One region of the Halobacillus sp. Marseille-Q1614 genome, then DNA from elsewhere that is predicted to be linked to it. Evidence: predicted binding sites of a transcription regulator. Region 1 holds the regulator's gene; the other holds the start of a gene.
The links. The regulator Rex, encoded in region 1, represses fermentation and respiration genes when NADH is low (regulators of the CRP and FNR family bind a similar motif). The targets are predictions, from matches to a motif close to TTGTGAAATATTTCACAA.
Positions count from the first base shown of each region.

Region 2: a site for Rex is predicted at 1,250-1,267, ahead of HUS26_RS15075 (L-lactate dehydrogenase). Genes of this name have one in related genera too.

Region 1 is NZ_CADDWH010000001.1:2,834,860-2,838,274, forward strand. Features, by position in the region: gene HUS26_RS20285 (hypothetical protein) at 1-291, opposite strand, end outside; partial or broken gene HUS26_RS14035 (DUF1572 family protein) at 227-671, opposite strand; gene HUS26_RS14040 (class I SAM-dependent methyltransferase) at 729-1,352, opposite strand; gene HUS26_RS14045 (MmcQ/YjbR family DNA-binding protein) at 1,447-1,806, opposite strand; gene HUS26_RS14050 (redox-sensing transcriptional repressor Rex) at 1,974-2,633, opposite strand; gene moaC (cyclic pyranopterin monophosphate synthase MoaC) at 2,654-3,139, opposite strand; gene HUS26_RS14060 (ABC-F family ATP-binding cassette domain-containing protein) at 3,300-3,415, shown strand, end outside.
Region 2 is NZ_CADDWH010000001.1:3,023,783-3,027,197, forward strand. Features, by position in the region: partial or broken gene xylB (xylulokinase) at 1-467, opposite strand, end outside; partial or broken gene HUS26_RS15065 (xylose isomerase) at 472-999, opposite strand; gene HUS26_RS15070 (ROK family protein) at 1,055-1,156, shown strand; gene HUS26_RS15075 (L-lactate dehydrogenase) at 1,314-2,282, shown strand; gene HUS26_RS15080 (glycosyltransferase family 4 protein) at 2,333-3,415, opposite strand, start outside.

The DNA of each region.
Region 1 (3,415 bases):
CTCTTCGTTTTTCTTCTCACTAAAATCTTCACTTTTATCATCGGTAACTTGAGGCTCCGGCTCGGCGGTGGCTGAAACTTCTTCAAATGAATCCTCTTTTTGTGAGCCAAAGTTATTTAGCCGCGGAATACGTAGCTTTCGAGCATCGCTTTTAAATCCATCCCTGTCGTTTCTTTTAATGATTCCTGAATGCCAAGCATTGTTGGATGTCACACTGTTTGCTACTTTAGCCGATCCTCCTTGAGAATGGGCTCCTCCCATATCGATAACTTTCATATACGTGATAAGCATAATGTGCCATCTGTCTCTCGATGGCATCAACGACTGAATGTTTTTCACTGCGAATCATTACGGTTTTTAACAGATCTTCTTTCGTTAACTTATGCACCAAAAAGTACAGTCCATCCTTTGTCCCACACTTCCATCATTTCTTGTTTAGAGGTGATGGTATCCTCAAATTCCTCATCCCGATTTCTGTAGTCTTTTTCTCCATCAGACGTTAAAAAGTCTGTCCAGCGTGAAACCATATTGCCGGTTAGATGTTTGATGATAATGGTAATATTATTTGATTCTTCGTTTAATCTCCAGTAGATGTCGTCCTCAGCCAGCTGTTGAATCGCCTGATCTCCAACGTCTTTTACACTTTGAAACCTGTTTTGAATGGTTTTCAATTATTCATTCGCAATATTCATTAGGTTCCTCCTTTATGGGTAAAAGGTTGATTCTTATTAAAGCCTCTTTTCTCCTAGGATAGCAGCCGTATGATAATGCCTGGAATGTGGACCTCTTACAAGCTCGACATTGTGAAACCCCCGTTCCCTTGCTAGAGGGATAAATTTGTCTTTCATTAAACTTTCTATTCCTTCCCACTTTTCATCGTCTTTTCCATCACTAAGAGTTATGATGAAAGACCCTCCCGGTTTAAGGACCCGATGGATTTCAGAGACTGTATCAGGAAGCTGATCCCAGAAATAAATGGAATGAATGCTGAACACCTTATTAAAATGTTCACTTTGGAATGGGAGTTGTTTTACATCTCCTTCAACTAATTTAGCTCTTCCTTCAATGACTGCTTTTTTATTTCTCATGGCAGCTGACCGAATGAGAACCGGGGAAAGATCAATTCCTACCGCTTCCTTAACATTATCTCGGCTTAATATATGCTTCATGGCATATCCCGCGCCGCACCCCAGCTCTAACACACTTTTATCTTCTATATTTCTTAGTAATTCAATGGTCCATAATGTTTCTGGTTTATGCTGCCTGACCATTTTTTCGCCAAAATACATTCCTAGTAATCCGCGTGGTTTACCATACTGGTTATCTATTAAAGCCTTCATCTTGGTAATCATTTTTATTCTCCCTTCTTTTTAATGGAAGTGTAAAGTGAATTAGACAAGTATTCCCTTGAAATCCAACCTAGCAAATAAACCATTCATAATTGTTTTAGTCCGCTTCAGTGATCTGTTTCTGCAGCTTCTTCGTCAGCTTGTTAAAAACTAACGTGTGCGAATGAGAAATCAGTTCTTCCAACAAGCCATCGGGGAGGTCGGCCTCCAGGTAGATCGAGTTCCAGTGCGTTTTGTTCATGTAATAGCCGGGGATGATGCCTTCATATGTATCGCGCAGCACCTCGGCTCGTTCGGGGTCGCATTTTAACGAAATGATCGGTGTCCTTTCTGAGTCGCCGCCAACCATGGCGTACATTTTTGCGCCGACGTGGTAGCGGTCAGCGCTCCATTCTTCCTTATAATCATGAGTTGTACCTTTTAATTTCATGCAATACCTGTGGATATGCTCTTTCATCAGGGTCCCTCCCTGCCTTTTTTCTTATATTTTACAGTTAAAAACGTTTTCCGGCTATAGACGGCTGGATTTACATTTTTATGAAATAGCAAAAATTGGAAAATACGTGCGAAATGACCGCCTCCTCCGCACGTACCAGCTCCTAACGAAAAAAAAAGAGGATAACCTTATTGGTTATCCTCTTCTGATTCCCCATCTAGCGGGTAGTGTTTTAGAAAATAGACGAGCGCCTGCAGTTCAACCGCGAGATCGATGTGATGGACGCGTACGCTTGCTGGTACGGTAATCCTTGCTGGCGTAAAGTTCAGAACGCCGGAAATGCCAGCATCCACGAGACGGTCAGCAATTCCCTGTGCGGCTGATACCGGAACAGTCAGGATGGCAACCGAGATGTTGTCCATATAATCCTCGAGCTCGTCGATGTGCTTAATCGGCACACCGCCAACCGTTTCTCCGACCCGCTTCTCATCAGCATCAAAGGCGACTTTGATTTTCGTATTATTGTTTTTCGTAAAGTTATAGTTTAAAAATGCGGTTCCGAGGTTTCCGACACCGATCAGGGCAACGTTGGTCGTTTCATCCTGATCCAGTGTTTTTCTAAAAAAGGACAACAGGTGTTCAACGTTGTAGCCGTAGCCTTTTTTTCCGAGGGCTCCGAAGTAGGAGAAATCTCTGCGGATTGTCGCGGAATCGACTTTCACAGCTTCGCTGAGTTCTTTTGAGGAGACGCGCAGCTTGCCCTGGCTGTGCAGGTTGTTAATAAATCTGTAATATAGCGGCAAACGCTTTGCTGTAGCTTGTGGTATTTTTTGATTTTCGATATCCATTTGCTTGAAGGACCCTCCTTTTACCGATCGCTTCTCCGGTAATCCCCGTTTTTCCCGCCTGTTTTCTCCTCAAGGCAAGTGGGACCGATGACCATCCCTTTATCGACCGCTTTGCACATGTCGTAAACCGTCAGGGCGGTGGCGGATGCGGCCGTTAACGCTTCCATTTCAACTCCTGTGCTTCCTTTTGTTTTAACAGAAGCGTAAATGATTAATCGATAGCCTGCGTCTACGTCCCATTGAAACGTAATGTCTACGCCTTTTAGTGATAAAGGATGGCACATCGGGATCCAATCGGGTGTTTTCTTAGCAGCCATGATGCCCGCTACCTGAGCGACAGCGAGTACGTCGCCTTTTTCCATTTCATCATGGGTAATCTTATGATAAATCTCTCCATTCACTTCGACACTCGTGCGTGCAACCGCTGTACGCACCGTGTCTCCCTTAGCGGAGATATCCACCATGCGGGCTCGTCCTTGTTCATTAAAGTGAGTGAAATCTGCCATCCGTCTGACTCCTTTTGCTAGCATGTTGTTACTTGAAACAGTACTCTTATTTTACCAAAAAATCAAATAGAAGTCGTTAAGTGTTTCACAATCTCGAGTACCTGTCCTTGATCCTCTGATCCTACATAGGATACACTTATCTTGACTGAGGTGAAACTACATGATTCTCATGCAATTAAATCAATTAACGAAGCGTTTTGGTGCTGAGTTGATTTTAGAGAATATAAAATTAGAAGTACAGAAAAATGACCGTATCGCGATTGTCGGCCGTAACGG
Region 2 (3,415 bases), 190 kb from region 1:
TAGGAACGTCTTTGCTTTTTCAAAAATCTCCGGTTCATTTTCCTGCACCCATAAGATTTTCGGCAGTGTAAAGCCTTCAAGTGCCGGGTTTTTAGTAATTTCAAGCAGCTTATTCTCTCCAAGCGTTTCATAAATCTGCCGGCACTGATCGGTCGTTCTCGTATCATTCCAAAGAATCGCAGGCCTTAAAACTTCATGGTTTTCATCGAGAAGGAAAAGCCCGTGCATCTGCCCGGAAAAACTTATACCTTCTATATCTTCCACATGGCCGTTAAACTCCTGAACTAAATCTTTTAATCCATCAAGTGTCTGATCCACCCAGTTTTTTGGATCCTGTTCACTGTAACCATTTTGCTCCTGAATCAGTGATAGGACTTGGAGACTTCATGTTCAATTTTTCCTTTTTGGTTCACTAGTAAAAGCTTTACGGCACTAGTCCCAAGATCAATCCCAATTACATATTTCATACGATTACTCTCCTGCGTAGGCTTTTAATAGATATTGGTTGATGTTTGATTTGATAAGCTCTAAAAGGCCGGACTCATGCTTAATTTCATCAAGCTGCAAAGCATGCTGCTCAAGCTTATAAAGGTCCGTCGTTCCTTCTACAATTTCTTTTCCTATACCCTCTTTGAAGCTGCTGTAACGATCTTCCACAATTCCATCAAGAACTTTATCATCGATCAGCTTCTGAGCTACTCGCAGCCCTACTGCGAAAGCATCCATACCGGCAATATGAGCCAGGAAGAGGTCTTCCCGTGTAAACGATCCACGACGCACTTTTGCATCAAAGTTCAATCCGCCCCGGCCTAAGCCGCCATTTTTAATAATTTCATACATGGCTAATGTTGTAGAATATAAGTCCGTCGGGAAATCATCGGTATCCCAGCCCAGCAGGGGATGGCCCTGGTTGGCATCTACTGAGCCAAGCAGGTTGTTGACACGGGCATAACGAAGTTCATGTTCAAATGTATGGCCTGCTAGTGTCGCGTGGTTCGCAAATCGAGCGGCGGCTGCCGCACCGTCAAGTGAATACCATATTGCCGGTATTGGCATCGGCGTTCCAGGATCTGTAGACAAACAGGGGAAAATATTGTTTACACCTAATCTGGGCTGGCAGAATATTGACTTCAAAGGAATAATGAAAGAGCTTTAGGAATGGCGGCCTTCAGTTTTGAAGATCCCTTGTTTCCGAATGTTCTCTTTTTCTCGTAAATACAGAAATGTTAGCAAAAGGGGTTGAAAAACTTTGTGAAATATTGCACAATATAGACATGAAATGATTTCCAACCTACTATAGGAGTGATCGGTTAATGAATAGTCCAAGAAAAGAAAAAGTTAATCGTGTTGTATTAATTGGTGCAGGTTTAGTTGGAAGCAGCTATGCCTTTGCTTTAATTAACCAGGCTGTAATTGAAGAATTAGTAATTATTGATTTAGATAAAGAAAAAGCGATCGGCGATGCGATGGACCTTAACCATGGGAAGGCCTTTTCCCCTTCCTCAACAAACACTTGGTATGGAGATTATAACGACTGCCTGGATGCAGACATTGTATGTATCTGTGCAGGAGCCAACCAGAAACCTGGGGAAACCAGGCTTGACCTTGTAGAGAAAAACATGAAAATCTTTAAGGGAATCGTAGATGACGTGATGAAGAGTGGATTTGACGGTATTTTCCTGGTGGCTACTAACCCAGTAGATATACTAACCCAAGCCACTCAAGTGTTCAGCGGCCTGCCAAAAGAACGTGTGATTGGCAGCGGTACTACGTTAGATACCGCACGGTTCCGCTATCTGCTAAGTGACTACTTCAACGTCGCTACGCAAAATGTGCATGCCTATATTATTGGCGAGCACGGTGATACCGAGCTTCCAGTCTGGAGCAATGCCACTATCGGCGGTGTCCCAATTTCTAAATATATTGAAACGAAAGCTGATTATCATGATAAGGACCTCGATCATATCTTCGAAAATGTAAGAGATGCGGCCTATCAGATCATTCAGAAAAAAGGAGCGACCCATTACGGGATTGCGATGAGCCTTGTCCGAATTACGAAAGCGATCCTGAGTAATGAAAACAGTATTTTAACCGTAAGTGCTCATCTTAACGGCGAGTATGGAGCCGAGGATGTTTATGCCGGAGTACCAACTATTGTGAACCGCCAAGGTATCCGTGAGGTGCTTGAAATGAAACTGTCCGCTAAAGAACAGCAGCAGTTTGATCACAGCATCAGCACTTTAAAAGCGACGATGAATCCGGCATTAAAACAGTACCTTTAATAATTAATAAACCCCCAGGTGATTACTACCGCCTGGGGGTTTTTCATGAACTACCTCATCCGTTTCGCTTTTAAATAGAAATACAACATTATTAAACAGGCGGACTTAAAGCTCATGACGCCTGTCTCTGATGCTGCCTCCATTTCTTCATCCAAGTGCGGAATAAATGAAGATTCACCGAATTCATCAGCTGCTGACTCTAAATAGAATTCCTCTCTATTTACAGCCGCGATTTGTTCCTCACTTTCTGAACGCTCTACATGCTCCCAAACTAGTGAAATATCCTGAACGACCCGATCCCAGGAATAATGTTTTTCAGCGAGCGCCCGCCCGTATCTTCCCATCTCTTCCCTTAATCCAGTGTTGGAGAGAAGATAGGAAATATGCTGGACAAACTCTCCCGGATCCTGAGGATTTTCAACGACGAGACCATTTTTATGAATGTCAATGACTTCCTTATTTCCTCCACGATTCGTAGTAACGATAGGCAGACCAGCAGCCATAGCTTCGTAATGCACACGTGCCAGAGGCTCCTGCCACTGGGACGTACATACAAAAACATCAGCCGCGGCAAACCATTCGTGAATTTTATCGGGTGACACAAAGCCTGTGAGGACTACAGGGATTGGCAGCCTTTCAGCGAGCGCCCGTACGTACGCGATATAATCGGAAATCCCATCATCGCTAAACCATTTACTCCCCATAATTACGAGTGCGATATCTTCATTCTTCTTCGCCAATTCAGGGATGGCACGGACGAGGACATCGATTCCTTTATTAGGTGAAAGCCTGCCTGCGTACAGGATCACTTTTTTATTTGTTAAATTGTGCTCTGTCCGCAATCTGTTTCTCATTTCTCTTGCCTGGCTTGAATAAACCGGAACGAAACGGTCCAAATCTACGCCTGAATAAATAGTCTGCAGCTTAGGGGCTGCTTCTGGAAAGAACCCTTTGATCGTGTCACCAATATAATTACTGATCGTAATAATTTTATCAACCTTCCGGACAGCCTCTGCTCCTTCTTCGCGGTCAATCTTCTCCGGCTTAAACATATCATTGTGCATGCTTAATACAATTTTCGAATCAGGCGCTAACTCACGTACAGCCCCTACTAAGCGCGGCCTGTTAAAAAT